Larkinella insperata: one gene and its partner. The protein of the gene in region 1 interacts with the protein of each later gene in a pairwise test. Links are inferred from orthologs where the notes say so. Each region holds a gene or a part of one and is shown in the gene's direction. Other genes may lie near its edges.

Region 1 (15,725 bases):
AAAACTTTCGGGACGACTTTTCCGTAAACGTCCTGGGTGCCATCGCTTTGTTGAAGGCCGCCGTACCGTCCCTCATTCAAAGCAAATCGGCCAGCGTTGTGCTGTTCAGCACGGTGGCGGCCCAGTTGGGTTTCGGGCTTCATTCGTCCATCAGCGTTTCCAAGTCAGCCGTTGAAGGGTTAACCAAGTCGCTGGCAGCCGAGTACGCGCCTTATGGCATCCGGTTCAACGCCGTGGCGCCTTCGCTGACCAACACCCCACTGGCGAGTTCCGCCGGGCTGGTAGCCCCCGACCGAATCCAGGCCGCCGGCAAACGTCATCCCCTGGGCCGCATCGGCTCCCCGGAAGACATTGCCCGGATGGTTACCTTTCTGTTGTCGGACGAAAGCAACTGGGTGACAGGCCAGATCCTGGGCGTCGATGGTGGACTAAGCACCCTCAAGTAAATAACTGTCCTTTGTGGAAATTTACGCACTGGCTCAATCCGTTGTCGGGTCATCTGACCGCACTTTATCCCCGTTGATTTGTTCGTTGCGCCTTTTAAACGTGGTCATATTTTGGTTAATTTGTATAGTTCATCAGCTATACAATGAAAAAAATACGCTATTGCCTGGGGTTCCTGGGCCTGATGGTTGCCCACCTGGCTTTTTCGCAAACCAAACTCGTTGAAACCGTAACCCGTAAGGACGGCGAACTGATTATTCCGTACCAGAAGTACATCCTGCCCAACGGTCTGACGCTCGTTATCCACGAAGATCACTCGGACCCGATTGTGCACGTCGATGTGACCTACCACGTTGGCTCAGCCCGGGAGGAAATTGGCAAATCCGGCTTTGCCCACTTTTTTGAGCACATGATGTTCCAGGGGTCCGACCACGTGGCTGACGATGAACACTTTAAGATCGTCACCGAAGCCGGCGGAACGCTGAACGGAACTACAAACGCCGACCGCACGAACTACTTCGAAACCGTACCCAGCAACCAACTGGAACGGGCGCTGTGGCTCGAAGCCGACCGCATGGGTTTTCTGCTAGATGCCGTTACCCAGAAAAAATTTGAAATTCAACGCGCCACCGTCAAAAACGAGCGCGGTCAGAACTACGACAACCGCCCGTACGGTCTGGTGTACGAATACACCGCCAAAAACCTTTACCCGTACGGCCACCCCTACTCCTGGCTCACGATTGGGTACATTGAAGACCTGAACCGGGTGAACGTCAATGACCTGAAAAACTTTTTTCTGCGCTGGTACGGCCCCAACAACGCGGTTTTGACCGTGGGTGGGGACGTCAATCCCAAGCAGGTTGTGCAACTGGTGGAGAAATACTTCGGCAGTATTCAGAAAGGGCCGGAAGTCACCAAAACCAAGGTACCAGCCGCCGTGATTGATAAAGACCGGTACGTTTCTTACGAAGACAACGTTCGTTTTCCGATGCTGCGGATGGTGTACCCAACGGTACCGCGTTTCCACCCCGACGAAGCTCCGCTGGATGCGCTGGCGCAGATTCTGGGGGGCGGCAAAAGCTCGCTGTTCTACAAAAATCTGGTTAAAACCGAGAAAGCCGTGCAGGCTAATGTCGGCCATCCGGCCCAGGAACTGGCGGGCGAAATCACCTTTACCGTCCTTCCCTTCCCGAACATGCGGCTGGACAGCACCGAAACGATTATTCGCAACACGCTGGCCGAGTTTGAAAAACGGGGCGTCACCGACGACGATCTGGCGCAATTCAAAGCCACCCGCGAGGCCGAAATCATCAATTATTTGTCGAGTGTAGCCGGTAAGGTTTCCCAACTGGCTTCCTTCCAGACGTTTACCGGCTCACCCAACTACCTGCCGAAAGAGATGAAACGGTATCAGGATGTTACAAAAGCGGACATCATGCGGGTTTACAACCAGTACATCAAGGATAAGAAAGCCGTTATTCTGACGGTATATCCCAAAGATCAGAAAGAAATTGTAGCCCATCCGGACAATTACTCCATTGACACAACCGGTTACAAATCGCCCGACTACGGCTATACCGGCCTGAAGTATGCCAAGGCCAAAGACTCGTTTGACCGCAGCAAAAAACCGGCATCCGGCCCCAACCCGGCCGTTAAAGTGCCCCCGTTCTGGACCGATAAACTGCCGAATGGGTTGAAAGTGATCGGAACCAAAAACGACGAAGTGCCCGAAGTGACGCTGGTGTTTTCCGTCAAAGGCGGTCATACGCTGTCGGCCAGCGATCCATCCAAAGCGGGCATTGCCCAGCTTACGGCGTCTTTGATGAACGAAGCCACGCAGAATTTCAGCAACGAAGAGATCAATGCAAAACTCGAAAAACTCGGTAGCAGCATTCAGATTTACGCCAGCACCGAAGAAATTCAGGTGTCGGTGTCGTCGCTGACCAAAAACCTCGACGCAACGCTGGCGCTGGTGGAAGAGAAACTGTTCCGCCCCAAGTTTGCCCAGGCCGATTTCGATCGTCTGAAAAAACAGCAACTCGAACTGATTGCCAGCCAGAGCACGCAGCCGGTTGTCATTGCCAACAAAGCGTACAACAAACTGCTGTACGGCAACGACAACATCCGCGCCATTCCAACCAGCGGAACCGCTAAAACCGTTGAAAGCATCACGCTGGATGATGTTAAAGCGTTTTACGGGAAAAACTTCTCCCCTTCTGTCACGAACCTGGTTGTGGTGGGCAATGTCGACAAAGCTGCGATTTTGCCGAAGCTCGATTTCCTGAAAAAATGGGAAGCCAAACCCGTCACCCTGCCCAAACCGGCAATGGCTAAAAAGGTTGATAAAACCCGGATCTATCTGATCGACAAAGACAAAGCCGCCCAGTCGGAAATTCGGATTGGCTACCTGACGGATCTGCCGTTTGATGCCACGGGCGACTATTACAAAACGGGGCTGGCCAACTACATTCTGGGCGGAGCTTTCAACAGCCGCATCAACATGAACCTGCGTGAAGACAAAGGCTGGACGTACGGCGCCCGCTCGGCGTTCGGCAGCACCAAGACACCCGGACCGTTCACGGCCCAGGCCGGTGTCAAAGCCGCGGCCACGGATAGCTCGGTGGTTGAGTTCATGAAAGAAATTACCAACTACGGCAAGAACGGGATTACCGAGTCCGAACTGGCGTTCCTGAAAAGCTCAGTGGGTCAACGGGATGCCCTGCGGTACGAAACCTCGTTCCAGAAAGCGCTTTTCCTGAATCAGATCATTGATTATGATCTGCCGGGCAACTTCGTGGAGCAGCAAAGCCAGATTCTGAAAAACATCACGAAGAAAGACATCGACGCGATTGCTAAAAAACGCCTGCCCATCAACAACATGATCATCACCGTTGTTGGTAACAAATCGGCCATCAAGCCGGGATTGCAAAAACTGGGTTACGAGGTTGTCGAACTCGACAAAGAAGGCAACCCGGCCGTAGCGGAAGGAACCGCGACGCCAGCCGCTCTGGGCGGTGCCTCGTCGACGAAACAAAATCGATGACATTCGCTCGCATTGAGTTTTTCATAAAGAAAGCCGCTGACGAGCGGCTTTCTTTTTTGTGCCAGTGCCAAAAAGAGAGTGATCATGTGCTTTCTATGCACCGTCGGTATGCACAACTTATAAATAGATTCACTAATCGAATCTATGAAAACGCACCTTAACACCGTATTATTCGTAAGCAGGAGTGCCGAATCGAGTTTAAATGGCCAGATTTTCCGAAGGAAATCGGTGGTAGTAACGGTATTTCGCCCGCCATCGTGGCGGATGCGTTATTGCCGGAGCTGAAAAGTGACACGTACGAAATCTACGTTGGTAACACCGCCAATCTGTCCAAACTTTTTCTGTCCTCAGCCGCCGAAGCGTTGCTGGCGATCAACGACCGGCGCTGAAAGAAGCCGGTTCTTGTCTTTCTGTCAGCAGTTTATCCATATCTTTAGCGGTTGAACAACCTTTGCATTGCGATGGAAAAACCGCTGGTCGATGGCCCGTATCGGCTCGAAAAATTCCAGGGAAAAGGGGGCTGGACCTACGCAGCCCTGCCGGAGGTAAAGCCCGATAAAAAGTCGTACTTCAATTGGGTAAAAGTAAAAGGCCAGATTGATGATTATGAGCTGGTCCATTGCCAGTTGATGCCGATGGGGAACGGACGGCTTTTCCTGGCGGTGAAGGCTGAAATCCGGAAACAGATTGGGAAACAGGCAGGCGATTGGGTGCATATCACGCTGTATCCGGAACAGGCTCCGGTCGATACGCAGCAGGATTTACTGCTGTGTCTGGAAGATGAACCCGCGGCCCATAAAGTCTTTCTGGAGTTTACTTCCGATGAGCAGAAAGCGTACATCGACTGGATTGATTCGGCGAAAACCGAGGAGGCCAAAATTGAACGCCTGGCCGAAACCGTCAACCGTTTGGTGAAAAAGAGAAAGTTGTCCGATGGATAAATCAAAAGCCACCCGAAAAGGTGGCTTTTGACATTCTGGTTTCGAAGTCTGGCCAGCGATTAACCCGCCGTTACTTCGATTTCCTCGCCCTGTTTGTTGTAGAACTTGAATTCATTGATGCCAAACGAGCTGTCTTTTATCAACGTAACCCACGTCTTATATTTCATAAACCACTGCATCTGCTTCGACCACCAGCCTGCGGTATAATAGGCAAAGAGGTACGGATGCAGCATAATTTGGACACCGCGCTCGTTCTGGCGGGTCAGAATATATTCCACGTTCTGCTCAATAACGTCGGTAATCAGGATACTAGCCTGGATGGTACCGGTTCCGCCACAGGTCGGGCAAACCTCTTTGGTAACAATGTTGATTTCCGGACGAACCCGCTGCCGGGTAATTTGCATCAGTCCAAACTTGGTCAGCGGCAGGATGGTAAACTTCGAGCGGTCGGCTTTCATTTCCTCCCGCATCACGTCGAAAATCATTTTCTTGTTGTCGGGCTTCTTCATGTCGATAAAATCGACGACGATGATTCCGCCCATGTCGCGCAGCCGGAGCTGGCGGGCAATTTCTTTGGCAGCTTCCCTGTTAACGCTTACAGCCGTAGCTTCCTGATCTTCCTCAGAATTCGATTTGTTACCGCTGTTGACGTCGATGACGTGGAGAGCCTCCGTGTGTTCAATGATCAGATAACCGCCACCGGGTAGGCTCACTGACCGGCCGAATAGCGATTTAATCTGTTTTTCCAGCCCGAATTGTTCGAAAACCTTCGTCTTGTTGTTGTTGAATAACTTAACGATCTTTTCTTTTTCGGGGGCAATTGTGTGAATGTACGTTTTAATTTCATCATACATCTCCCGGGTGTCGACGGTAATGCTGTCGAATGATTCGTTCAGCATGTCGCGGAGAATGGATGAAGCCCGGTTCATCTCGCCAATTATCCGGTCGCGGGGTTTGGCGTCGCGCAGGGCCGCAATTCCTTTTTCCCATTTTTCGAGGGAATTGGTCAGATCGCGGTCCAGTTCTTCAACGTCTTTACCCTGTGCAACGGTCCGGACAATTACGCCAAAATTTTGCGGTTTAATCGACGACATCAGGCGCATCAGGCGCGTGCGTTCGGCTTTATCCGTAATTTTTTTGGACATATTGACCGTATTGGCAAAGGGTACCAACACCAGATACCGCCCCGCAATGGAGATATCGCAGGATAAGCGCGGTCCTTTGGTCGAGATGGGTTCTTTGACAACCTGCACCAGAATGGGTGCATTCTTGTTCAATACCTTGTCAATCTTCCCGAGTTTGTCAATTTCGGGTTCCAGCTTGAAATTGTTCAGCTTGCCGGTATTGACCCGTTTGGCGATGACATCTTTGGTAAATTTGTTAAGCGAATTAATGTTGGAGCCCAAGTCCAGATAATGCAGAAACGCATCTTTTTCGTAACCAATGTCGACAAATGCGGCATTGAGGCCCGTCACTAACTTCTTAACTGTACCTAAATAGATATCGCCGACGGTAAAGCTGCTGTCCGACTCTTCAACGTGATATTCCAGCAGTCTTTTGTCTTGCAAAAGTGCTATCCGATCACCTTTCTGAGTCGAACTAATTACTAATTCGTTACTCACAAGATGAATGTGCGGTTAAGAGGCCCGAGATAAAGAAAAAGGCCGGGCAATCGGTTCGTTGGCAATCAGGCAATTGCCCGCTGCACAAGCGAATAAGTCCTCCGATTGGCCGGCCTGTATGGTAGAATCCACCCGCAGGTGGCCTACCTTATTTTTTCTTATGGCGATTCTTTCTCAGGCGCTTCTTCCGCTTGTGGGTAGCAATTTTGTGGCGTTTTCTTTTCTTTCCGCAAGGCATAATGGTAAGTATGTTAAATGGTTTTAAAAATGACTGATCGCTTCCCTGTTAGACGGCTGGAGGCTGTTTGCCCGGTGGAACGACTTAACGGTCTTTTCAACCCTCACGCCTTTCCACCATTGGATCACATAACCCCGGTAGCCATTCAAATCAGCAAGCCATTCAGGTTACAAATTCTGCTCGAGTTCTTTGATAGCCGCCTGAATTGTCGGGTCTTTCTCCCGGGCTTTCACCTTGGCCAGCAACTCCCGTGCTTCTTGTTTCCGGCCCATTTCGCTTAAGCTGATGGCCAGATAAAACTGCGCTTTGGTATTTTCCGGATGACTGCTCAGAATAGCCTGGAACCGTTCGACCGCCCGGTTATACTGTCCTGAACGCATCGAGAGCAGCCCCATATTAAAGAGCGCCAACTCGTTGGTTGGGTCTTCCTTCAGCACATCCCGCAGCAGCATAATTCCCTGCATGGGCGTTTCGGTCGTCACATAGGTCATCGCCATGTTTGCCTTAGCCGCCAGCAGATTCGGATTACCGTCGAGGGCTTTCTGATAAAACTCCCGGGTCTTTTTGCCGAGAGTCACCATTTTCTGGTTGTCGGCGGCAAACCCGTAGGCTTCATAATACAAATCTCCGGCCCGCAGCACATTCGCTTCGGTCGGAGCGGCTTGAGCCAGTTTGTCGGCTACGTAAGCTGCACTATCGTAACGACTTACCTTTCGATAAGCTTGGATCAGATCAGCCCCAACGGCCGGTTTTTGTTTATCGTCAACGGCATCAAAACGGCCGCTTAAACGGTTAAGTTCCTTTTGCTGTTCGGGCGTCAGGCTAACCGTGTGCAGGTCGGAACGATCGGTACGCAACACTGCCGTATCCCGAACGGCGGTTTCTGGGTCGGTAGTCCGTTCGTTGGTCAATGTCCGATCTTCGTTTCGAACCACCACGTTTGGCAGACTGTACAGACCTGCCGTCGCCAGTACGCCCAGGCCGATGACGAGAAGAATGGATTTGTTCATCGTATCAGACATGAGAGATTAGGTAAGAGGGGTGAGAATTGTTCTCTTGTCTAATCTCTCATCTCTCTTGTCTTACAAAAGATTAAGCCGAAACGTTCTCGCTGTGCTTAACCTGGGTTTTTACTTGTTCAACAAACACTTTTGCCGGCTTGAAGCTGGGAATGAAATGCTCGTCAATAACCATCGCCGTATTTTTGGAGATGTTCCGGGCCACTTTACGGGCTCTTTTCTTGTTAATGAAACTACCGAACCCTCTCACGTAGATGTTCTCGTTCTTCGCCAGATTGTTCTTAATTACGGTGAAGAATGTTTCAATGGTGTGTTGAACATCTGCCTTGTCGATTCCTGTCTTCTCGGCAATTTCTGCGATTACGTCTGCTTTCGTCACGTTCGTACTAAACTTTAAGGTTCAATCAGTTGTTGAAAAAAAGTCTCTTCAAATTGGAGCACAAAGGTAGATTTTTCCTGTTAGAGAAAAAACACTATTTCGGGTTTTTTCTTCTCAACGACACCTAGTTACAAATTATTTTGGATTGGTTTTCAGACTCAGACGACTTAAAAGACGGTTTTGTCAACCCACTAACGGTATGGTATGAATACCACAAGCGCGATCTGCCGTGGCGCCATACCCGCGATCCTTATTTCATCTGGTTATCAGAGGTTATCCTGCAGCAAACCCGTGTGGCACAGGGCCGCCCCTACTACGAACGCTTCGTAGCCGCCTACCCTACCGTGCAGTCGATGTCAGACGCTGATGAACGGGATTTGCTACGGCTCTGGCAGGGCCTGGGCTATTACTCGCGCGCCCGGAACATGCACCGAACGGCCCAGCATGTAGCCGGTCCGCTGGGTGGTCAATTCCCGGAAACGTACCACGAATTACTGAAACTTCCGGGGGTTGGTGCGTACACGGCTGCCGCCATTGCCTCATTTGCCTTCAACGAAAAAGCCGCCGTTGTTGATGGTAATGTTTACCGCGTACTGGCGCGGGTTTTCGGCCTTGAAGAGGATATCACAACCACGCAGGCCAAGAAGACATTTTCCACCCTCGCCAACCGGCTCATTCAACTGTCTGACAACCCGGCGACGTACAACCAGGCCATCATGGAATTCGGGGCCATCCAGTGTACACCGGTTTCGCCCGACTGCCTGCTCTGTCCGATGCAGCAGCGGTGTCAGGCGTATCTGACGGGCCGCCAGCGCGAATTGCCGGTTAAAAGCAAGAAGAATGCCGTCCGCGAACGGTATTTTAATTACATTGTCATCCGGCAGGGCGACCGCATTGCCATGAAGGAACGCACGCAGAAAGATATCTGGCAACACCTGTACGATTTTTGCCTGATTGAAACCGAAGAACCTATGGAAGCGTTTCGGGAATTACCGGAGGGGGCCCTGTTGAACTGGGTTCTTCAGGAAGGAATTCTGAGGGGGTTGTCCGACGAACGGACGCAGGTTTTATCGCACCAGCGCATCCGCGCGCGGTTCTGGCTGGTGGAGGTTCCGGAAGGTCGAAACGTGTCGCTCCCCGATGGCCTATTTTTTTGTAAACCATCTGATACAGAACGGTTACCAAAGCCAATTTTAGTAGTAGACTATTTGAAAAGTCTCTATTTTTGACTAACTTTACTTGCTTAGATAATATCAATTCATCATCTTATTTACCGTTTTATGGCAAGCATGAACAAAGTGATTCTGATTGGCAATGTTGGTAACGATCCTGAAGTCCGCTACCTTGATGGAGGGTCGGTTGTTGCCAAATTTAGCGTTGCCACTAACGAACGCTACACCACCCGCACCGGAGAGCAAGTGGATCAAACAGAATGGTTCCGCGTTGAAGTTTGGAATGACCAGGCTAAAACCGTTGAAAAATATGTCCGCAAGGGCAACCAGATTTATGTCGAAGGCCGTTTAAAAACCGAAACCTACACCGACCGCGAAGGCAAGGAGCGCTTTTCGCTGACGGTTCGGGCCACTACGTTCCAGTTTCTGGGCGGTGGTCGTCAGGATGGTGCTGAAGGCGGTGATTACCAGGATGCACCGCCGGCGCCCCGTCAGCAGGCAACTCCGCAACCCGTTCCAGCCCCGGCACCCCGTCAGGCGGCCCCCCAACCGGCACCAGCCCGGCCGACGGCTCCGCGGGCCGAAGCACCGGCAGCCCGCAAACCGGAACCCGTTCCCGACGATATGAGTAACGCTGGCGACGACGATCTACCGTTCTAAGCCTGCGCTTTGTTCACTTAGAAATAACTACATGGATAGCGATCCACTCTCGGGTAAGGTGCTCCAGGCTGATGTCTGGAGCACCTATCTTGGTTTTTACGGCCCTTATGCCGCCATTTTGATTGTACTACTGGCTATGGCGGCCATTGTATCGGCTTCCGAAGCCGCTTTCTTCTCCCTTTCGTCCGACGATCGGGCGGTCTGCCGCGTTAGCGACGATGCCGCCGAACGCCGGATCATGCACCTGCTCGACCGCCCCCGGCGGCTGCTGGCCTCCCTGCTCATCTTCAACAACTTGCTGAACCTGGCCATCGTCGTTATCGTGACGTACCTGGTCTGGAAACTCAGCCAGCTCGACCCCAGCTCCGGATGGGTGCTGGCCAGTGTGACGGTTATCGTAACACTAGCCATCGTGTTGTTTGGGGAAATTATTCCAAAAGTGTACGCCAGCCAGAACAGCCTGACGGTGGCCCGGCGAACGGCTCCGCTCGTCGCCCTGGCCTCGGCGCTCTTTCGCCCTTTATCAATCCTGCTGGTTAGCCTGACCAGTGTGATCGACCAGCGTATTCAGCGACGCGGCTACAAGGTGTCGATGGAGGAACTCAACCAGGCCGTTGAACTGACCAGCCGGGAATCCACGCAGGAAGAGCGTGAGCTGATCAAGGGCATTGTCAACTTCAGCAACCTGACCGCCCGGCAGGCCATGCGGGCCCGGGTTGACATAACGGCTTTCTGCGATGATCTGGCCTTTACAGAACTACTAACGCAGATCAATCAGTCCGGCTATTCGCGGGTGCCGGTTTATAAGGAGTCGCTGGACGAAATTGAGGGCATTCTGTATTTGAAAGATTTGCTGCCGCACCTCGACAGTGACGATTCGTTTCGCTGGCAGACGCTCATCCGGCCCGCTTTTTTCATTCCGGAAACCAAAAAAATCGACGATCTGCTCCAAGATTTTCAGAAACGACGGGTTCACATGGCCATTGTTGTTGATGAATACGGCGGAACCCGCGGATTGATTACACTGGAGGACATCATTGAAGAGATTTTTGGCGATATCAACGACGAGTTTGACGACGACGAACCGGTGCCTTTCCAGCGCATCGATGAGCAGACGGTTATCATGGAGAGCAAGATTCTCCTGACGGACGTTTGTCGCGTTCTGAACCTTGATATGACCTATTTTGATGCCGTTAAAGGGGAAAGTGAGTCGCTGGGCGGGTTACTGCTCGAACTGTTTACCCGCGTTCCGGAAACCGGGGAAGAAGTTGGTTATGAAGACTTTACGTTTAAAGTTCTTTCGTCTGACGGTAAACGGATTCAGAGCGTGGAAATTGTAAGGCAGGAAGCAGCCGCCTAGCTAGCCAGGTCATAGCCCGTTTACCAGGCAGAAAACCATCTTTTCGCGACTTGGCAAAAAACGAAGTGACGGCCATATCGAAAATGCGTTTCCCATCGGCCCCCGCTGGCCACAGCCCTGACTGTTTGGCCGAATGCCTCGGCTTCCAGGCTGGTTCTCTGGGGATTGTACATTGGCGTGGTGCAGTTCCGTTTGCCTGCCTGATTTTCTTCTGTGAAATAAACGCCCCAGAATGTATTGCTTTACCAAACCGTCAAACTTCTATTTACGGGCGGTATTCTCTCCATTCTGATTTCGCGGCTGTTCTTCAGCAACGTCAGTTTTTATCGAGTTGGCTGGCCGCTTCGAGTGCCGGTATGGTGGAAGAATATGGAAAGCTGCTGACGGTTCTGGCCTTGATCCACGGTTATTAACTTATTTATAGATCCGATTGTAATTAACGAACAATTGGTAGACTTTCATAGGCTTACGGGTACCAAATCGCTACATTAGTAACTCAACCTAAACGTTACTAACCATGAGAAGACGCCTGTTGCTTTTCAGCGTCCTGACCGGCATTTCCCTCGCTTCGTTCGGCCAAAACGACAAGCCGGATCCGGCCGTAGTCAAAAAAATCCGGGAAGAAGGGCTCAACCGTTCCAAAGTTATGGAGACCGCCTTTTACCTGACGGACGTAAACGGCCCCCGTTTGCAGGGACCGGGTTTTATGAAAGCCGCCAACTGGACGAAAAATAAGCTGACAGAATGGGGCTTGCAAAACGCCCGGCTGGAGCCCTGGGGCGAGTGGGGCAAAGGCTGGGAGGTTGAACGCAGCTACATCGCTATGACGGCGCCGTATTACAAAACCATTATTGCCGTACCTCGGGCCTGGAGTGGCGGAACCGACAAACTCCGGCAGGCCGAAGTGCTGTACATTGATGAGTCGGATACAACGGCTTTGGAGGGATACCGCGACAAACTCAAAAACAAGGTAATTCTGATTCATCAGCCTTTCGCCATCAGGCCATCGTTCAATCCGGATGCCAAACGGTTTACGGAAGCGGACCTCGAAAAAATGGCCAAGGACGATGCGGCACCCCGCGACTCCTCTTACCGCAGCATGATCCAGGCTATGCGGACCCGCAATGCTTTCAACCAAAAAATGCGGAAGCTGGCCAAACAGGGCGGGGCGCTGGCGATTCTGAATACCAGCCAACTCAGCAAAGACGGAACCCTGTTTGTCAGCGGAGACTTTGCCAATGCCGCCAGCGGAACGGCCCACGATGAGCTGGCCGACCTGACCATTTCGGTGGAAGATTACCTGTCGCTGAGCCGGATGGCGAAAGCGGGCGTCCCGATCAAGCTGGAACTGGACGTGAAAACCAAGTTTCACACGACCGATACGAAAGGCTACAACGTGCTTGCCGAAATTCCGGGCACCGACCCGAAACTGAAAGAGGAAGTTGTCATGCTGGGCGCCCACCTCGACTCCTGGCACGCGGCTACGGGAGCAACCGACAATGCCGCCGGTTGTTCGGTGATGATGGAGGCCGTTCGAATTCTGAAAACGCTGGGGCTGAAACCCCGCCGGACGATCCGGATTGCGTTGTGGAGCGGTGAAGAACAAGGGTTACACGGTTCGAAAAACTACGTAACCAAGCATTTTGTGGATCCGGCGACCAACAAATTATCCAAAGAAGGGCAGCAGTTGGCAGCTTATTTCAACGTTGACAACGGAACCGGAAAAATTCGGGGGATTTATTTGCAGAACAACACGGCTGCCGGACTCATTTTTGCGCAGTGGCTGGAACCGTTCCACGACCTGGGAGCCACCACGGTTGCGCCCAAAAGCAGTGGGGGCACCGACCACGTACCCTTTGACCAGGTAGGTCTGGCCGGTTTTGGCTTTATTCAGGATGGTATTGAGTACAGCACTCGCACGCACCACACGAACATGGACACCTACGACCACCTTCTGGCCGATGATCTGAAACAGGCATCAACCATTGTAGCATCATTCGTTTATAACGCAGCCATGCGTGACCAGAAAATACCGCTGAAAACCACGACCGCGGAGTCCGGTCGCTGATGAACGGAGGTGTAACAATCGGCTAGTCAGCTTACAAGCCGATTGTTACGCTTTCTATAAATAAAATTACGAAGGCTACGGTTGTAATGATCAGCCCCCATTCTTTGATGCGGGTCAGCAACTGCCGGTGTTCAACCTGGCTTTGGAAAGACCCTACGATGTGCTCGACAATGTCGGCCGTAGCAAACAAACTGGCGATTTGCAGCAGATGCCAGGCATACTCAAACCCGTCAACGCAGCGTTGCCAAACGAGGGGCTGCACTAAAAAGTAGAAAAGCAGAAGCCATTCTTTGATGCCAAATTGAGTTACACGAACCTGAACGCGGCCAGCGAGATTGATAAAAAGTTGTCTGATCATGGCAGAGTTATACGATGAGCAACTCAAATATAGCAAATATCGGGCTAGATACTCTGACTTCTTTCACAAAAAAGTGCAATTACTTAACTTTTTTTCTGTTTTTTGGTTGGTGCCTCATTAACGTTTCCAGTTCCTGAGTAATCTGCGCCACCGGCATTTTTTCAGTCAGGTAGTAATGGGTGCCGCTTGGGTCATCCTGCCAGCCATTGTTTCCCCCTTTGGCAATATACCGTCCACGTTTCATGCCATAATACGGTTCGGCCCCGCGAATGGCGACCAGTACCGCCGTCTGATCCCAGCTCATCCGACCGTCATTATCTTCCTTCGCCAGGGGCAGGCAACGGGCAAACACATCCTTGACGGGACTTTTCAGCGTCTGATCCGCCACCAGCCGAGAGCCGGTTTTAATCTGCTTTCCGATTTCAAAACCGCTGAATACAATCGGCGTGGGCCAGTTGGTAAAAGCTCTTTCGGCAGCAACCGAATCTTTGAAAACATTGAACTCACGGCCTTCCGGAAAAAGTCCGGCCATCGATACCAGTTCCTTTACTTTCTGTTTGACCAGCTCTTTTCCGTTCAGGGGTGAATACCGATCCGGCTTCGAGTCGAGCAAATTCGCCATGTTGGTGAGAAAACCGATGGTTACGATGGTAACACTCCCGTTGGGTTGCCGGGCCAGCACTTGGCGATACGTCGTTACGGCATCGGGCGCGTCGGAACTCGCGCGTACGGTATGCGGGTAAGTAGCCACCAGCATTTCCGGCCATTTCTGCCAGGCGCCGTCCGTCACGCCGGGACCTTTCGGGACGCCAGTTGGCAGCTCAGGACGGCCGAAATACGTGTTCAGGACGTCGATGGTTGGTACGACCAGTTCGTGCTTATTGGACGAAATAACGGCCAGCGGTCGGGCTTCTCCCCGATCAGCGAGGGCGTGCAGCACCGCCATTGCCCCGACATCATCGTAATCCGGGCCAATGTCGGTATCTAAAATAATGGGAACGGGTTGTTTCGGGCTTTTTTGGGCAAACGAAAAAAGGGCGCAGGCCAGTAAGAAGAGCGTCAAAAAGGGCTTCATAGGAATAGATGCTATTTCGGATCAAGTTCCGAAATTACACCCATAACCCTTCTCCTTTCACAAAATTTCTGCGCATGGTTTCGACATCAGCGGCCGACGTTTTCACCACACCCGCATTTTGCCACTGCCGGAGTCGGATTTGCTCCAGGGGCGATAAATGACCATCGATGAGAAGCGTGAAGAGAAAAAGCCGTTCCACGCCCTGCCGAATCTGACTGGGACAACCGGCCAGTTGTTCAGTAAAACCGTCGGTTCTGACCACGCGCATCTTATCCGGATCCATGGCGAAGCGCGACACCAGGGCCTCAAAAAGCAGCAAATGCGGATAATTACCCGGTTTTGACGAAACCCCCGCCTGACGCATAATCCCCGGGAGTAACCGCCGGAAGGCAGGTTCACGCCCAAATTCCTCGACCAGATCGTTGGTAAATTGCCGGATCGTGAGCGGAACCATCACCCGAATCTGGGCTTGCAGCAAGATCCGGTGGGTAGCCCAGCCGACCCAGAGAGCCGCTACGACGGTGCTGCTGAGCACCATAACGACCGGCGAAACCGGCTGCCCGTACCAGAGTCGAAGCCCCAATTGCACGAGTGCATCGCTCAGGAAGGCCAGCAACAAAACCATTACCAGATAGCCGGGCATGGTCCAGGGCAGTAAAGGGCGCGGGTGCATACGAAGCCGGAATACGCTACGCTGGGGGCAATTCTCCGCCAGTTGATTCAAATGACGGTTGTACGAAGTATCATGAAAACGCGGGAACTGACACGTTACCTCCACGAGCCGAATGGCCCCGTTATGGATCAAAATCAGGGCGTGAACGACCAGATACAGGAGTAAAGCCGCAAAGAGAATGCTGATCAGGGGCCAGTCACCGAGGGCGGTGTGCGTTTCCATAAACCAGCTGGTCCACAAAACGTGTGGCAGGTAGAATACCCAGATGCCCAGCACGACGACGGCCGCAGCCGCCAGCATGGTAAAAAATTTAAGCCGCTGGATCGCAAGCTTTTCCGGACGACTCATCACAAATGGCTCGTCTGACGGATGGACCGTATGCATAGCACGAGCCAGATAACGAAGAGCAGTCCGGCCTGCGGTGGCCTGGTCAAAATCGCCAGTAGAATCGGGGGAATCGGACATGTACGTAAACAGCTTGCTCTTTGTATAACTGATAAAAAAGGTAAGCTGTTTACGTCCTGACGGACTTTAACCCATAAGTTAAGATGCGGAAGCTGAGTATCAGGACCTTTACAGACAAAAGCTTGTATGGACTGGCCCGCCGGGAGCCTTAAACCGGATATTTCCATTCCCCGCGGTACTCACGGCTCAGGAGTTTATTGGCTTCGGC
Region 2 (15,905 bases), 300 kb from region 1 along the record:
CGAGCGCCGGATGTTTCTGCGAGCTCTGGGCTTAACAACCGTTTCGGCTTCGGCTTTTCTGGCAGCCTGCCAAAATTCAATAAACGACGTAGCTCCTAAAATTTCTGGCGCCCGGATTTCAGCTGAAGGGGTTAGTTTCGGGGAAGGCGATTTTGCCATTCTGAACTACGCTTATGCCCTGGAGCAACTGGAAACCGCTTTCTACATGGCCGTTATTGAGAAAAAAACGTTCCCGGCGGGCAGTAAAGAAGAAATGGTTTTCAAAGATATTCACGATCATGAACTCGTACACCGGGAGTTTTTCAAGCTAGCGCTGGGCTCTAACGCCATTGGTGATCTGGAATTCGACGTGAGCAGCATCGATTTCAGCAACCGCCGGGAAGTTTTGAACACCGCCCGGGTTCTGGAAGATACGGGAGTTGCTGCCTATAACGGAGCCGGACCGCTGCTGAGCAATTCAACGTTCCTGACGCTGGCCGGCAAGATTGTGTCCGTAGAAGCTCGTCACGCTGCCCTGATCAGTACCATCCTGCAACCCAACGGCGCGTTGTTTGCTGGTGATTACGTGGTGGACAACAACGGTTTGGAAAGACCGCTGACGATCTCCGAAGTACTGGGCAGAGCCGGTAAGTACATCAAAACTCCCATCAACCCGGCCTCCCTACTGGCGCTGGAATCATCCAAATCATAACCCAACGAACGATCATGAATCTCTTCGGAATATTCTCACAAATTGAAAAAGTTGATGCGGAAGCGGGTGAAAAAATGGATTTTGCCCGCCGGAAAATGCTGAAAACCGCAACGGTTGCGGCTGCTGCTACGCCCGCATTTTTTGTCGGAATGGTTAACAAAGCGTTTGCGGCAGAAGGCTGCGCCGGTGATGCGGTGGCTATCCTGAAATACGCCCTGACGCTGGAATACCTCGAGCGTGATTTCTACCGGGCTGCTCAGTTCAAGGCGGGTTTGTTGCCCGTCGGAACCCGGGCGTACGTGGTGCAAATTGCCAAACACGAAGCGCAGCACGTTGACCTCCTGGAAGGCGTACTGGGTCTGAAAAAGAACGAGTTGCAGCCGAAGTACAACATGACTACCCTTAACGCTGCGCTGGCCGATTACGAAACCTTCCTGACGTATGCACAGGCGCTGGAGGATACCGGGGTTCGGGCTTACAAAGGACAGGCTGCGTGTCTGCTGGAAGAAGGATCGGCTACTGCGAAAGTGGCTCTGCCGGTAGCCCTGCGGATTCACTCGGTGGAAGCACGGCACGCGGCTGCCGTTCGTTACATGCGGGGATTGCGGGTATGGGCTTCCAGCGGTGAAAACGGAACGGAAGCAGATCCGAAGGTTTATGCCAACGAAGACATGGGCCATCAGGGTGGTGCCGATCTGGAAGGCTACTTCAACACCCCGGAAAATAAAATGAAATTGTACACGCCGGATATGTCGAAGCGGGCGGTTTACGAATCGTTTGACGAGCCACTGACCAAGGACGAAGTACTGGCTATTGCCGGTCCGTTCTTCGCACCAACGATGTGATACAACCAATTGAGAAGTACCAAAAAAGACCGGCGTGCGCCGGTCTTTTTGGTTTCATTCGTTTTACAAGGTGACGGTCTGCTGCCCTTCTTTCAACGCCACGGTTTTGCCGTGCCATTTCAGGGTTCCGGTCAAACCGTCGGGTAACGTAATGACTCCTTTCAAACCGCCGGTCGGGGTTTTGTCAAACCGCACGGTAATGTCACCCGCCGGATGCGGCATCGTTCCTTCCGCAAATTGCAACGCACCCAGGTACGGTGTAATGACGACGGACTGAAAACCGGGTGAGGCCGGATTGATTCCGCAAACCGTCGACAAAAATTCGTAATTCGGGGCCGCACTCCACGCGTGGCAGTCGGAGCGGGTAGGCTCCGGGTTTTCGGCAAACGTCGTTAAACCCAGGGCCAGCATGTCGTGCCACGGTTTGAGCGTTGGTAGGAACTGATCCGCCATGCCGGTTTTTTTCAGCGCCTGAAACAGGTAAAACTTGAAATAGAATGTCGCCTGAGTCAGATTCGGATCAGCCATGACTTTCTGCATCAGGGCTTTCTGCTGCGCCACCGGCACGGCGTCGGTCAGGATGGCCCAGATGTTGGCGTGCTGACTGAAACTGGTTTTATCGGGTGTGTCGGCCACCAGCCCCCGGCCCGCGTCCCAGCAATTGTTATATACATTTTTGGCCAGCCGGATGCCCATCAGACGGTAATGTTCGGCCTGCTGGTTTTTGCCGTAATGGTAAAACACCTGCGAAATTCGCTGCATGGTATAAGCCTGTTGCAGCGTCAGAATGGCCGAGCCGCCTTTCCGGGCGCCCTTCGGTACTCCGCCCATGCCTTCGTCCGGGGCGTCCCACTTCGCCCAGTCCACAAAATTCCACCATTGAAGCGGACCGTTCAGGCCGTTGTCGGCCAGTCGTTTTTCGTGCCAGTCAAGCACGGTTGTAATGCCGGGTAGCATGGATTCAACAAATTTGTCGTCTTTCCGGTGCATCCAGTAATCGTAAATCATGGTGACCCAGTACAACGAAAACGGCGGAATCACCTGAAAATCGGCACTCGGGTAACGGCTCTGCGTTAGGCCGTCGTTGAACCGGCTGTGGTCGTAATCCAGGATGGCTTTCCGCATCAGCCGGTCGTCACCCGTCATGTAGAGGGAAATCAGCGACTGGATGCGGGTGTCGCCGGTGTACTGCAATTGTTCGTAGTAGGGGCAATCGTAATACGTTTCACCCGCGCAGAGCCGGGCCGTCCGCCAACCCACGTTCCAAATATCTTTTAAACTTTCGTCGCTGCTGGTAAACCGGGCTTTTTCCTGAAACGGGTAGCCGGTAAAATGACCCATCAGATCGTGAATTTCGACGGGGTCGCCTTTGGTTTCAATGGTGATTTGCAGGTAGCGATACGTCCGGAACAGGAGCGGGCGGAAGGTGCGTTTCTGCTTGCTGCCGTCGCCAACGAATTGATCTTCAAAGCCAATGAGTTGTTTGCCGTTCACCTGATCGCGGTTGCCTTTCTGCCGGTTGTCGTCCACCAGTGCCTCCGCGTACGCCAGCGTAATGACGGCATCTTTGCCCCGGCTGATGGTCAGTTCCGGGAAGGCGTTGGTCAGATGCCCCTGGTCGCAGAGGATCACGGCTTTGTGGTTGCGGTGAACGGCGAACGAGTTTTTTCCCTGTAAAAAATCGTCGGCTACGTCCACCCCCTCCGCCCGGCGGACCGTCGCCAGCCGTTGCGGTATTTCTTCCATCAGCGGAATGGTGCGCGGCACCAGGTTCCAGTTGCCGTCGGTACCCAGACCGCGCGGTTTGGCGGCCCAGCCTACCGGTTTAGCCGCTGACCAACCGGCATCGTCGAAAGCCGGTTCCTGCCAGCCCCAGGGGTATTTGGCCCCCTCTACCCGGTCGCCCGCACCGACAACAATGTAGGTGCGTAGTTTCGGAATGTCGTTGATAACGGGCGAATAGGCCGGATTCTGGTAAACTTTCCAGGTGTTGTTGGTATTGACGACCTGTTCGGCGTCGCCATCGCCCTGCACGATGAACCCGAACTGGTAGTGCATTTGATAAAAGGGAGCGTATTCGGCCATGTAAGTCACCACGGCCGCCAGCGTATTTTTGCCGCTGGTCAGGTACGGCGCAAGATCGACGGTTTCATAATTCCAGTTCTGCAGATCGCTGCGGGCCGGGCCGGACACCACGGCTTTTCCGTTGACGAACAGTTGATAGCGGTTATCACCCGAAACGTTGATAACGAAGCGGCTGGGCTTTTGGGCCAGATCAAAATTCTTGCGGAAATGGTAGACGCCGTAGGACCGGATGGGAGCCGTTGGGTGCCCGATCCACTGCGCTTTCCAGAAATCGGTTTGCCAGCGGAGACTCGGGTTAACGGCCAACGGAGCGGGGGTTTGAGCGAAGGAGAGAAAAGTCGAAAAAATAAGGTAAAAAAGCAGCCAGGTTTTCATACAAGCGGGAATCAATCAGAATCTTGCTGCAAGATAATGACAAATCCGCGCTTCTTCGCTTTTGTCCGTTTGAGAAGACGGGTTGCCCGTCATGCCAAAGTCACGGCCTTTCAACGCTCATGCGCAGGCCGTTTATTATCGTTTCTGATTTAATTCGGGTACGATCCTTTTTGGAAATATAGTAAGTCGTGTGGGCGTCGGGAGCAATGTCATCGTTGACGTCAACAACGTAACAGGTAATTCTTTCGCCCTTGGTATCTGTCAACTGCGTTTCGCTAACGCCGATGATGCGGGCAGTGAGCAACCCGCGTCTTCCAAGAGTAACGTCAAAGATCGGAATCGTGGCTTGATAACTGACTTTCAGGGGCAAAAAACGGATTAAGAGCGGGTAGAAACTGGAGCTGACCGTAGGAACTGCTACGGTTTCCCGCTCCGAAGTTTCCCGCATAGTTTTATGATCGTGAACAGACGCATTCATTTCCTGACCGCTGAACGTTAGGTGTATGGTGCGTTGTAGATTGGAAGAAGTGTAATAAACGGGAACGAGTGTTTCCTGAAGAACGACGGTTGTATCGATTTGCGTCGGACCAGAAGCCCCTTTTGAGGTCAGTTCCTGGATAAAAAGGAGCTTGTCTCCCTGATAATTCGGTTGAACAGTCGTCAGGGAGGTGGCCCATTCCCGCTTCGTTGCGCCTTCCCAATAATACCAGACGGCTTTTTGCTTTTCAGCCGGAATTGCAAATGGACCCGCTATGACTTGAATGGATTGTGTTTTAGTCTGCGCTGTTGCCGGTTTTGACAAGAATAGTAACAGAACCAGGCAGAAGCTTAGTTGCTTCATTAGAATGAACTGGTTACAAAACGTGCTTAGATTCGCTCAATCAGCTCGGCCACTTTCCGCACCGGCTTGCCCGTGAGGTGGTCGATGATGGCTTTGGCGTGCTCACGACCGTTTTCGATAAACACTTTTTCGGTGTAAATCCCGGCCATGACGGTACCGCAGACGTACAGACCCGGCACGTTGGTTTCAAAGGTTTCCTTGTCGTACACCGGCACCTGCGTTTCCGGATTCAGTTCTACACCGCATTCTTTCAGTAGCTCAGCGTCGGGAATGTAACCCGTCAGGATCAGGACGAAATCGGCGGGGAGCTCGTTTTCCTCACCGGTCTGCAAATTCGTGAGGCACACTTTTCCGGGTTCGATGCGGGTCACGCAGGTGCTGAACCGGGTGTTAATTTTGCCTTCCTTCACCCGGTTTTTAACGTCCGGAACAAGCCAGTATTTAACGGTTTTTCGGAAGTCGTCGGCCCGGTGAACAATCGTGACGTGGGCGTCGGCGCGGTAAAGTTCCAGAGCCGCTTCGACCGCCGAGTTCGACGCGCCAACGATGACAACGTTCGTGTAGGAGTACTGAAATGGTTCGTCGTAATAGTGCGTGACGTGCGGCAAATCCTCACCCGGAATCTGAAGCGAGCGCGGTTTGTCGAAATAACCCGTCGCCAGAATTACCTTGCGCGACTGGTAGGTTTGTCCGTTGGTCGTAAAAACCGTAAATAACTCTTCGTTCTGATCCCCTTCGTCGCCCGTCGGTGCATACCGCGTTACGTGGTTGACTTCAGTAAACAGTTTGAAATTCAGGTTGAAATAACCCGCTACTTTGCGGTAATACTGGAGAGCTTCGTTCCGGTTGGCTTTAACGCCCGCAATGGGAAATGGAATACCGCCAATCTCAATATTTTCGGCGGTTGAGAAAAACCGCATCATCTTCGGGTACCGCCGAATGGACTCCGTCAGGCTGCCTTTTTCCAGAATCAGGTGACTCAAACCGGCTTTGGAAGCTTCAATTCCTGCGGCCAGTCCACACGGTCCACCACCAATAATTATTACGTCGTACATAGTTGGAAAATCTCGTTAACAGGCTGTATTCGTGCACCAAAATAAGAATACCAAAAGTAACCAAAGAAGTTCTGTCTGGCGGGATATTTTCCCAAAATCACGCGCTGATTGGGCCGGTTTTACCCGAAATTAGGGTGGGTAACCAAAGACGGGCGCGGTTTTTATTTCTTTCTATTTGGCTTAAATTTGACCAGACAGGGGCATCCGACGGGCTGGCCCGTTGCATATTTCAACTCTTTACGGCTAAAAAATGGCGTCCGTTCTCATTCTTTTTGCGCACCCCGCCCTGGAGAAATCCCGGACCAACCGGATTTTGATGGGAGCCTGTCGGTCGGTCGCTTCGTCGGTTCCGTCGGTCACCGTCAATGATCTTTACGAGGAATACCCGGATTTTGACATCGACGTGGACCGGGAGCAGCAGTTGTTGCTCGATCATGAATACATCATTCTACACCATCCGTTTTACTGGTATAGTGCGCCCGCGATGGTGAAACAGTGGGAGGATTTGGTACTCGAACACGGCTGGGCGTACGGTCGGGAGGGCAATGCGCTGGTGGGCAAAAAGATTTTCAATGCCATCACCACCGGCGGTCCCCGGCGTGCCTACGAAGAAACGGGCCTGAACCGCTTTACGGTGCGGCAGTTTCTGGCACCTTTTGACCAGACGGCGCATTTGTGCAAGATGATCTACCTGCCTCCGTTCGTTGTTCACGGCACCCACCGGCTCACGGAAGAGGAAATGCACCAGTACGCCCAGCAATACCAAAGTCTGCTGACCATGCTGGCCACCGAACAGGTCGATGTGGAAGACGCCCGGAAGCGGCTGTATCTGAATGAAATACTTGTTGATTAATCCATTATGAACCAATCCATTCTAATTCAGGCCATTGTTTACCTGGCCTCGGGAGTTGTGTTTGTTCCCATTGCCAAACGGCTGGGGCTGGGGTCGGTGCTGGGGTATTTGCTGGCCGGTGTGGCCATCGGCCCGGCGGTGCTGGGGCTGGTGGGCGATGAAGGACAGGATATCATGCATTTTGCCGAATTCGGCGTCATCATCATGCTGTTTCTGGTGGGGCTGGAACTCGAGCCCGAACGGCTCTGGAAACTCCGCGTTCCGGTGTTGGGGCTGGGCGGGTTACAGGTGCTGCTGACGGCTTTGCTAACCGGCGGTCTGGCACTGGCAGCGGGTTTGCCGTGGCAACCGGCGCTGGCGCTGGGGATGATTCTGGCCATGTCGTCGACCGCCATTGTGCTGCAAACCCTCAACGAAAAAGGGCTGATGCAGACAGCCGCCGGGCAGAATACCTTCGCCGTGCTGCTGTTTCAGGACATTGCCGTTATTCCGATTTTAGCCATAATGCCGCTGCTGGCGACGTATCCGGTTGCTTCCTCAACCGATCACCACGCGCATTTTTCGCTGACCGACGGTTTGCCCGGCTGGTTGCGGCCGTTTGTGGTCGTTGGGGCGGTGCTGGCGCTGGTGTTGATTGGGCGGTATGTGATGGGAACGGTTTTTCGGATCATCGCCCGGACCGGCCTGCGGGAGGTTTTCATTGCCACGGCTCTGCTGATGGTGGCGAGTATCTCGGTATTGATGGAAATGGTGGGGCTGAGTCCGGCGCTCGGGGCTTTTGTTGCGGGGGTGGTGTTGGCCAACAGCGAATACAAACACGAGCTGGAAAGCGACATTGATCCGTTCAAAGGGTTGTTGCTCGGTTTGTTTTTCATTTCCGTCGGGGCCGCCATCAATTTCGATCTGATCATGGAAAACCCCTTGCTGGTCATCGGAATTGTGGTGGCTATCATGGCGGCCAAGGCGCTGGTTCTGGCGGGGTTAGGGAGGACGTTTGGTTTGCCCACAGACCAGAACCTGTTGTTTTCGCTGGGGCTTTGTCAGGTAGGTGAGTTTGCCTTTGTGTTGTTTTCCTTCGCTTCGCAGAACGGTATTCTAGCGCAGAATGTGGTGGACCTCATGACGGCAGTTGTTGCCATCAGCATGGGCCTAACCCCGCTGGTTTTCCTGGCGAACGAAAAGCTGATTCTGCCGCGACTGGGCGCCAAAGAGGACGACAGGAAAGAACCGGATCACATCGAAGAACACAACGCCGTTATTGTGGCCGGTTTTGGCCGGTATGGTAACATTGTCGGGCGGTTTTTGCGGGCCAACAACATCGGTACGACGGTGCTGGATTTTGATTCGGATCGGGTCGATACACTGCGGAAACTGGGCATGAAAGTCTACTACGGCGATGCCTCCCGGTACGATCTGCTCAAATCGGCGGGGGCGGAAAAAGCCCGGTTGATGATTATTGCGCTCGATTCGCCGGAGAAAGTGCTCGATCTGGTCGAAACAGCCAAAAAGCATTTTCCAAACCTGAAACTGCTGGTGCGGGCCGCCGACCGCGAAGATGCCTACGAACTGCTGGATGCGGGCCTCTCCCATGTTTACCGCGAAACGCTCGATAGTTCACTCCGGATGGGCGTCGATGCCATGACGTTGCTGGGCTTCCGAGCCTACCAGTCGCAGCGGGCGGCCCGATTGTTCCGTAAACACGACGAACGGAACCTAACCGAACTGGCCGCCGTTCGGCACGACCGCAAGCAGTATTTCAGCAGCGCCCGCCAGCGCATCCGCGATCTGGAAGAACTGCTCAGTTCCGACACCAACGACCGCTGGCTGAAAGATGTTGACGACGGCTGGGACCCGGAAAGCCTGCGCAACGAAGTCCGGCAGATGAAGCCGTGAGCTGACTAAAAATAAAGGGGGCGTTTTGAGCGCTGGGGCGGCTTTGGCGATTTTTCGGAAGGAACTTATCGCGGCAATTGTTAACTTGCTATAAGAAAAGATAGCCATACCACCTGTGCAACCATTGCCGCTGACATTTGATTTTGCCGAAGAAACCACCTATTTCGCCGACCTCATTCTACCCGTTCCGATCCCAAGGATGTTTACCTACCGCGTGCCGCGCGATATGGTGGAACGGCTGAAAGTGGGCGCGCGGGTGATTGTGCCGTTTGGCAAAAACCGGGTGTATACGGCCGTTGTCGGGCGCATTCATCACCAGCCTCCGAGTAATTACCAGGCCAAATACATCCTCGAACTCCTGGACGAATACCCGCTGGTGACAACCTACCAGCTGGAGTTATTCTCCTGGATGGCTGAGTATTACCTCTGTAACATCGGCGAGGTGCTGAACGTGGCGCTGCCCTCGGGGCTGAAGATTACGAGCCAGTCGAAAGTGCAGTACAACCCGGACTTTGACTACCCCGAACTGCTGACGGAGGGTGAAGGGCGGTTGCTGGATGAACTGAAAAAACATTCGGCCCTGTCGTACGAAGAACTCGGGCGGCTGGTCGGGGAAACCAACGTGCCGACAACGATCAAATCGCTGGTGGGAAAACGGGCGGTGATTGTGTTCGACGAGGTGCGGGAAAAGTACGTGCCGAAAATGGTGCGGAAAGTGCGGCTGACGGAGCGCTACGAAACCCGTGAGCAGGTCCTGGCCCTAATCAATGCACTGGAGAAATCGCCCAAGCAGCAGGAAGTGGTCATGAAATACCTGAGCTACGTGCCGGTGCAGAATAACCCCATCCTGAACCGCAAAGGGCTCGACAAAACCGTCCTGAACCAGGACGATGAAGTCTCGCAGTCTTCGCTGCAAACGCTGATCAAAAATCAGGTTTTCGAAACGTATGAAGTGATCGTGCCGCGTTTTGGCGACGACGATTTGCCGAATGTGGAAGTAAAACTGACGGACGTTCAACAGCGGGCCTGCAACCAGGTGCTCAGCCAGTTTAACGAAAAAGACATTGTTTTGCTGCACGGTATTACCGGAAGCGGGAAAACGGAAGTGTATATCAACCTGATCCAGACGGCCCTGGAAAGTGGTTCGCAGGTCCTTTACCTGCTGCCCGAAATCGCTCTGACAACCCAGATTGTGGTCCGGCTGAAAAAAGTTTTTGGTGACAAACTGGGTATTTATCATTCCAAATTTTCGGATAACGAGCGGGTGGAGGTCTGGAAGGGCATTGTCGACGGACAATACCAGTTTGTGGTGGGCGTGCGCTCGGCGGTTTTTCTGCCGTTCGACAACCTGGGGCTGATTATTGTGGATGAGGAACACGAAACGTCCTACAAACAGCACGATCCGGCTCCGCGCTACCACGCCCGTGATGTGGCGATGATGATTGCCCACTGGCAGAAAGCCAAAGTCCTGCTCGGCTCGGCCACACCGTCCATCGAAAGTTACTACCACGCGCAGCAGGGGCGTTATGGTCTGGTAGAACTGCTGGAACGTTACGGCGACGCCATGCTGCCCGATATCGTACTGGTAAACACCCGCGTTGAACGGCAGCAGAAGAAGATGAAAAACGAGTTTTCGTCCGTCTTGCTGGATCATTTGCAACACAATCTGGAGCGGAAGGAGCAGAGCATTCTGTTCCAGAACCGGCGCGGCTATTCGCCGTACCTGCAATGCGAAGATTGCGAATGGACAAGCCGCTGCCCCAACTGCGACGTGAGCCTGACCTACCACATGCGGGCCGCCGAACTGCGGTGCCACTACTGCGGTCACCACGATCCCGTGCCGAAAAGCTGCCCAGCCTGCGGTTCGTTCAAAGTGCGGACGATCGGTTTTGGAACCGAAAAGCTAGAAGACCAGTTGCAGATTGTGTTTCCGGAAGCCCAGATTCAGCGCATGGACCTGGACACCACGCGGGCCAAAAATGCCTATCAGCAGATCATTTCGGAATTTGAGGGCGGCAACGTCGATATTCTGGTCGGCACGCAGATGATCAGCAAGGGGCTCGATTTCGGGAACGTCAGCCTGGTCGGTATTTTCGACGCCGACCGGATGATTCACTACCCGGAATTTCGGGCCGTGGAGCGGGCGTTTCAGATGATTACCCAGGTGAGCGGCCGGGCCGGACGTCGCGCGGATCGGCGGGGTAAAGTCCTGATTCAGACGACGAATCCGCAGCAGGCCGTGTTGCTCAAAGTGATGGAAAACGATTACAGGGGCTTGTTCGAAGAGGAAATCATCGAGCGGCAAAATTTTAATTACCCGCCTTTCTCGCGGCTTATCAAACTGACGGTTCGGCACGCTGAGCAAAACATCAGTCAGCAGGCGGCCCAACGGCTGGTGGATCAACTGACCGAGAAGCTGGGCGAAGCGCGGGTGCTGGGGCCGGAAGTGCCGCTGGTGGAGCGCATCCGCAACCAGTTTCTGTACACGATTCTGATCAAACTCGAACGCAGCATCAGCCCCAAAGCCGCTAAGGCATTTATTCTGGAGAAAATCAACGAGCTACTGAGTGACAAGGGCCTGAAAGCCGTAACGATCGTAGCGGACGTAGATTGTCTCTGAGGCTCCCCCGCTGCAAGCCCTGGTGAAACAGAAAGAGGCAAACGACCACCTGCAACCGGGTCAAAACCGAATAACAGCTCAGTTTGAAAAGGATCAACGGTTTGTTCTGGAAAACAAGCAGCAACAGGATCTTCAAGGCCATGATCGTCGTGGCGAATGCAGATTGTGGGTTGATTTTCATAAGTCTAGGCGAGCGCTTGTCGAAACAGTTCTTCCCGGTTCCGTAAATTACTCCGATTGACTTCTGAGCCGCAACTTCCGGTGCTGTGCGAACCAAAAGCCCGCAGACTCGTCGGCAGTGAATCGTATTTGGCCAGCGCCATCAGCCAGACCGTACGATCCATGTAGGGAGCCAGCAGCGCCCGGGCGCGGTTCAGGTAGCGGTGTTGGCGCGGCTTCCAGACGGGGCGGAATTGATACACCACTCCCTCGCCATTCAGCAGGTCCGGAAGCGCCTGGGGCGGAGCCAGCGGCAACAATTCTGCCAGCAGATACAAGCCCAGCTCAACGTTCAGCAACCGGTTGGCCAGTTGGCCCGGCAGTTCGTGTTGAAACCGGAGTTGTGTCGCCAGCGGTTCCTGCCAGTGCAAGGAGAAAGGACTCAGCTGGCGGGCACGAAGAGAGTCGGACAAAGGCAGTGCATTCATGGTCTATGTTGTTTACCGTCGGTCAGTTCGACGCGTTGATCATAACAAAAATGCACCCTGAAGAACGTAACCTTTTTACGTTGTCAACTTTTTTTTAAATTATTTTTTGTCCGATTCGTCAAGAGGGGCGGCAGGACCGTCAGGGGCGGGAAATAATAAACCCGGTACGTTCCGTTGTCGTTGATGGCCCAGTTTTCCTGTTGGGCCACCGCAAACAGCCAGGTTGAAATTTCGGCCTGATAAGCCCGGTAACCCCGGTTGCGGAGGTGGTTTTTTACGTCCAGCGTCGTGGTGCTTCCTTCGGCCAGAATCAGGGTCGTAGCGGCCAGGCGGACGGCCTGCCGGGTGGTTTTCTTTGCTCCGGTTTTCATGCTTATAGTTTGATTCTGACCATATACCGAACGGTACACTGGGCCTGGTTGTACACAATGAACTCGTTTTTGAGCAGGCTCTCGCCCCGTTGCGCAAATACCGAATCGTACCGGGGATTGATCCGCTTCAGGACTGCCTGGTCCAGCTTCATGTGCTGAGGCTCGTGGCGGGTTACTTTCATCTGCTTGCCAACGTGAACTTCGTAGATGCCCAGGTAGCCTTCTTTCTGTTTCCCGTTCGTCCAGACCGAACCGTGTAGTGATGTATAATTGAGGGATTTGCTGAATTGATCAGCGAAATAAATGCCGTAGCCAAACATTTTTCCGGTGATGACGGCATTCGTCGGGCGCAGCACCAACCCGGTTTTAAGAATTGACAACCAGTTTTCGCTGCGGCTGCCGTGCCAGAGCAACTGCGTTTTGGGAGTGGAACTACTGCCGACGTAGGCTTCAAAAGCCGCCTGGGCGTGGGCCTGGCTGACGCTGAAAGCCGCGTCGAACTTGTCGGCGTCTGAGCCCATCATCCGTTTGATGAGCGTTAGTACCCGCTTGTCGGTAACGGGTTCCACCGTCAGGTTCATCATCTCGAGCAGCGAAGCGGGCGTTTGGTCGGGACTTTCCTGCGACTGACGCAGCTCGACCTGCCCGCGCATGACGTCCAGCGTGTCCTGTTCAGAAGCCAGTTGATCGTGCAGCTTTTGCAGGTCGTCGGCGGTTTGGGGCGTTTGGGCTAGCAAATGCTGGCCAACTTTGCCCATTTTTCGGGGAATCACTTTAAACAGTTCGAGCAGCGTGCGGTTGTAAGCGGTTACATCGGCGTTCGGTGCCACCAGCGTCGTCAGATCGTTGAGCAGTTGCTGGGCCGTTTCGACCTGTTTGCGCGTAACCTGCTGGGCCGTCACAACGTAATTCTGAAAAATCGACTGGTTGGCGAGTTCCATCAACCGGTTCATCAGACCGCGCACCTCCGGATCGGCAATGGTGCTGGCGTCGGTAACGGCGGGCCCCTCAACGTACATGTGCGTCTGATCAACGTAGCCTTTCGTTACTTTTTCCCGGATTTTCCGGTCCCATTGCGCCATTGGGTAGGTGGCCACACTTTTGGAGCCGCCTACCCGTCCGTAATGGACCGTAAACGTACCATCCGGCTGTTCGTGCATTTCGTAGTATTTGTTGTTGTTTTCAGCAGTGACCATAATCAGTTTTACGGTCCGCAGCTTTGGAGTCGGAACATCAGCCGGTTTGGCCGATGAATCGACGGTGGGCGTGGGTGGACTAGTCGGAAAGGGGGCGGTTTTGAGCGCAGTTGCTGGCGCAACAAGTTGGGTAACCTGCTGAATCAGATTCGAAAGCATATCAATCTGGAAAGTTAGAAAAGGAGGGATAGAAACAAACAGGAGGGCAATCAGCTCAGGACTTTCCGCAGAACGGTCAACCGGTTGCGGGAAAAACCGACGGTTTTAGGACCGAACCGGCTGCGGTCGCGGCTGATGTCATACGCCTGAAGATCGGCGGGGGCCGCCATGTATATTTCCAGCAGGTCGTGCCAGCGGCTGTAGGGCGTCAGGTGGGTCAGCAGCGCCAGCCCGCGGTTGCGGAGCTTGTGCTGGCGGGTGGTCCAGCCGGGATTGACGTGGCTGAGCAGATCGGGCAGGGCGCCGGGCGATGCGTTTGGCCGGAGCTGAGAGATTAGGAACAGGCCCAGTTCAACGTCCAGAAGTTGACGGGCCGACAGCCGGGTTACCCGGCGACCGCCCGTAACGGCGGTTTGCGGAGAGGAGAGTAGTGTATTCATCGTGTTGTTGTTGTTTACGGCTCGGTTGAGGAATCGAACAGGACAAAGTTGGCCCGTTCACAACGTAATCTTTTTACGGTCTTCTGTTTTTCTGTAAAAAAAATTTCGCTTCTTTACCGCAACAAATTCGGTGTCCCATGCCCATAACCCGTTCTGCCTTCCAACGATACCGCCTGATCGACGAAGTGATCAGTCGCCATCCCCGCAAGTTTTCCAAACAACGGCTTTTTGAATTGCTCCGGGAACACTGCGGCATCCGGTCCATCTCGTCGCTGGAAAAAGACATTCAGCGGTTGCGCGAAGACCACGACGCCCCCATTGCCTACGATAAACGCAGCAACGGTTATTACTACACCGATCCGCAGTTCCGGTTGCTCCGGCTCATGCTCACGCCCGACGACATGGAAGCGCTTGACTACGCCCGCGAGGTGCTGGCGGCTACGCAGGGCGCTCCGGTGGTGGCCGAACTGACCAACGCCCTACAGAAAGTGCGGCAGAGCCTGGACATTGTGCGGGAAGTGCGGCCGGAAGACGGCAATGCGCTGGGGCCGGGCCGTAAGGTGGTGTACGTCGAAGAAAAAATCCTGGGCGGTAATCGCCAGTACGTGCCGGTGCTGATCCGGGCCGTGAACCAAAACCGGCAGGTTTCTTTCCATTACCACAAACACGATGGTTCGGTGACCGAAACCGTCACAGCCGCCGAACGCACCCGGCGGCTTCACCCGATTCTGCTGCGGGAAGTGGCCGATAGCTGGTATGTCATTGGTTACGACGAAGCCAGCGGCCGGGAGAAAACCTACGCCCTCGACCGCATGAGTGACCTGGAGATTCTGGACGAACCCTGTGCCGTGCCGGATGCGGTGCTGGCTTATGTGTCGGAGTTTTTTGAGCACATTTACGGCATTACGGACACCACCGATCCGGTTGAGAATATTGTTCTGTCCTTTACGCCCCTGTTCGGTCGCTACGTTAAAGCCAAACCCATCCATCAGACGCAGGTGGTCCTGCGCGACGATGAGACCGAATGCGTGGTGAAACTTCGGCTGGCTCCCAACCGCGACCTGATGATGCACCTGCGTAGTTACGGCGAACACCTGAAAGTTGTGCAACCGGAAAGTCTGGTCAAGGCCATGAAAGAATCGCTGCGGGCCATGCTGGAACGGTATTAAGGTTGCCGGTGGGCTGGGCGGGCGGTTTTACCGGATGGCGGACGCGCTCAGCAGCTCTTCCCGGATTCGGCGGGCCACAATCTTTTCTTCGCCGGGTTGCAGCATCCAGGCCGTTACGCGAACGGTATTGCCGCCTTTCAGCGTTTCGGCCACTACCGGGTCAACCGAGTCGGAACCGGCCTGGTAATGGTAGAGGGGCAGCCCCGAGAAACTGGCTTCGATGGACGGATGGCCGTTCCGGAGCCGGTCGCGCAGTTCCCGGCCGGTCAACTTCACCACTGCATCGTCCCAGTTGATGCTCAGCGTGGGGGTAACATTGCCGAGTTCCGGGATGATTACGTGGGTGGTTATTCCGGGTAAATCATTCACTGCGCTCCGGATGTGAGCGATCTTGGTTTCCCATTCTTGCCACTCCCTGTCGTGATCGGTGGCGATGTACTTTTCCAGCGCGATGTACATGCCGAGAATTTCCTCTTTGTTTACCTTGTGGCCGCGTGCAACGGTGTAACCGCGGGGTGGCGCGTTCAGCCGGGCCGCAGCAAGGATGTTTTTGCGGCCCATCAGAATACCGGCGCTTTGCGGACCCCGGATGGCTTTACCGCCCGAAATAAACACCAGATCGAAGCCCATATCGTTGAATTTCCAGAGATTGGAAACGGGCGGTA

What was found.
Region 2: the proteins of OQ371_RS13870 (region 1) and priA interact in binary tests that used the Escherichia coli proteins (3 or more experiments, as listed by UniProt). The link is inferred for Larkinella insperata from one-to-one orthologs.

What each region holds. Positions count from the first base shown.
Region 1 is NZ_CP110973.1:3,449,096-3,464,820, reverse strand. What follows is about bases 7,794-10,742. They hold OQ371_RS13870 (single-stranded DNA-binding protein), read left to right. Parts: upstream 7,794-8,966; coding sequence 8,967-9,518; downstream 9,519-10,742. Other genes in these bases: gldE (gliding motility-associated protein GldE), read left to right, coding at 9,550-10,742; mutY (A/G-specific adenine glycosylase), read left to right, coding at 7,827-8,915. Outside these bases: OQ371_RS13910 (SDR family NAD(P)-dependent oxidoreductase), read left to right, coding at 1-446; OQ371_RS13905 (M16 family metallopeptidase), read left to right, coding at 590-3,487; OQ371_RS13900 (hypothetical protein), read left to right, coding at 3,745-3,876; OQ371_RS13895 (YdeI/OmpD-associated family protein), read left to right, coding at 3,949-4,428; OQ371_RS13890 (Rne/Rng family ribonuclease), read right to left, coding at 4,488-6,050; OQ371_RS13885 (tetratricopeptide repeat protein), read right to left, coding at 6,456-7,298; OQ371_RS13880 (HU family DNA-binding protein), read right to left, coding at 7,381-7,686; more of gldE, read left to right, coding at 10,743-10,878; OQ371_RS13860 (hypothetical protein), read left to right, coding at 10,929-11,291; OQ371_RS13855 (M20/M25/M40 family metallo-hydrolase), read left to right, coding at 11,396-12,946; OQ371_RS13850 (hypothetical protein), read right to left, coding at 12,978-13,304; OQ371_RS13845 (nucleoside hydrolase), read right to left, coding at 13,384-14,379; OQ371_RS13840 (LBF_2804 family protein), read right to left, coding at 14,414-15,517; OQ371_RS13835 (Gfo/Idh/MocA family protein), read right to left, coding at 15,666-15,725. UniProt on the Escherichia coli protein: Plays an important role in DNA replication, recombination and repair. Binds to ssDNA and to an array of partner proteins to recruit them to their sites of action during DNA metabolism. Acts as a sliding platform that migrates on DNA via reptation.
Region 2 is NZ_CP110973.1:3,149,078-3,164,982, forward strand. What follows is about bases 8,377-11,505. They hold priA (replication restart helicase PriA), read left to right. Parts: upstream 8,377-8,753; coding sequence 8,754-11,258; downstream 11,259-11,505. Other genes in these bases: OQ371_RS12855 (monovalent cation:proton antiporter-2 (CPA2) family protein), read left to right, coding at 8,377-8,638; OQ371_RS12865 (pPIWI_RE_Z domain-containing protein), read right to left, coding at 11,444-11,505. Also shown: OQ371_RS12825 (ferritin-like domain-containing protein), read left to right, coding at 1-691; OQ371_RS12830 (ferritin-like domain-containing protein), read left to right, coding at 706-1,536; OQ371_RS12835 (alpha-L-rhamnosidase-related protein), read right to left, coding at 1,600-3,996; OQ371_RS12840 (DUF3108 domain-containing protein), read right to left, coding at 4,097-4,837; OQ371_RS12845 (YpdA family putative bacillithiol disulfide reductase), read right to left, coding at 4,864-5,892; OQ371_RS12850 (NAD(P)H-dependent oxidoreductase), read left to right, coding at 6,143-6,745; more of OQ371_RS12855, read left to right, coding at 6,752-8,376; more of OQ371_RS12865, read right to left, coding at 11,506-11,905; OQ371_RS12870 (hypothetical protein), read right to left, coding at 11,989-12,276; OQ371_RS12875 (ADP-ribose polymerase), read right to left, coding at 12,279-13,631; OQ371_RS12880 (pPIWI_RE_Z domain-containing protein), read right to left, coding at 13,682-14,071; OQ371_RS12885 (helix-turn-helix transcriptional regulator), read left to right, coding at 14,209-15,240; OQ371_RS12890 (aminotransferase class V-fold PLP-dependent enzyme), read right to left, coding at 15,268-15,905.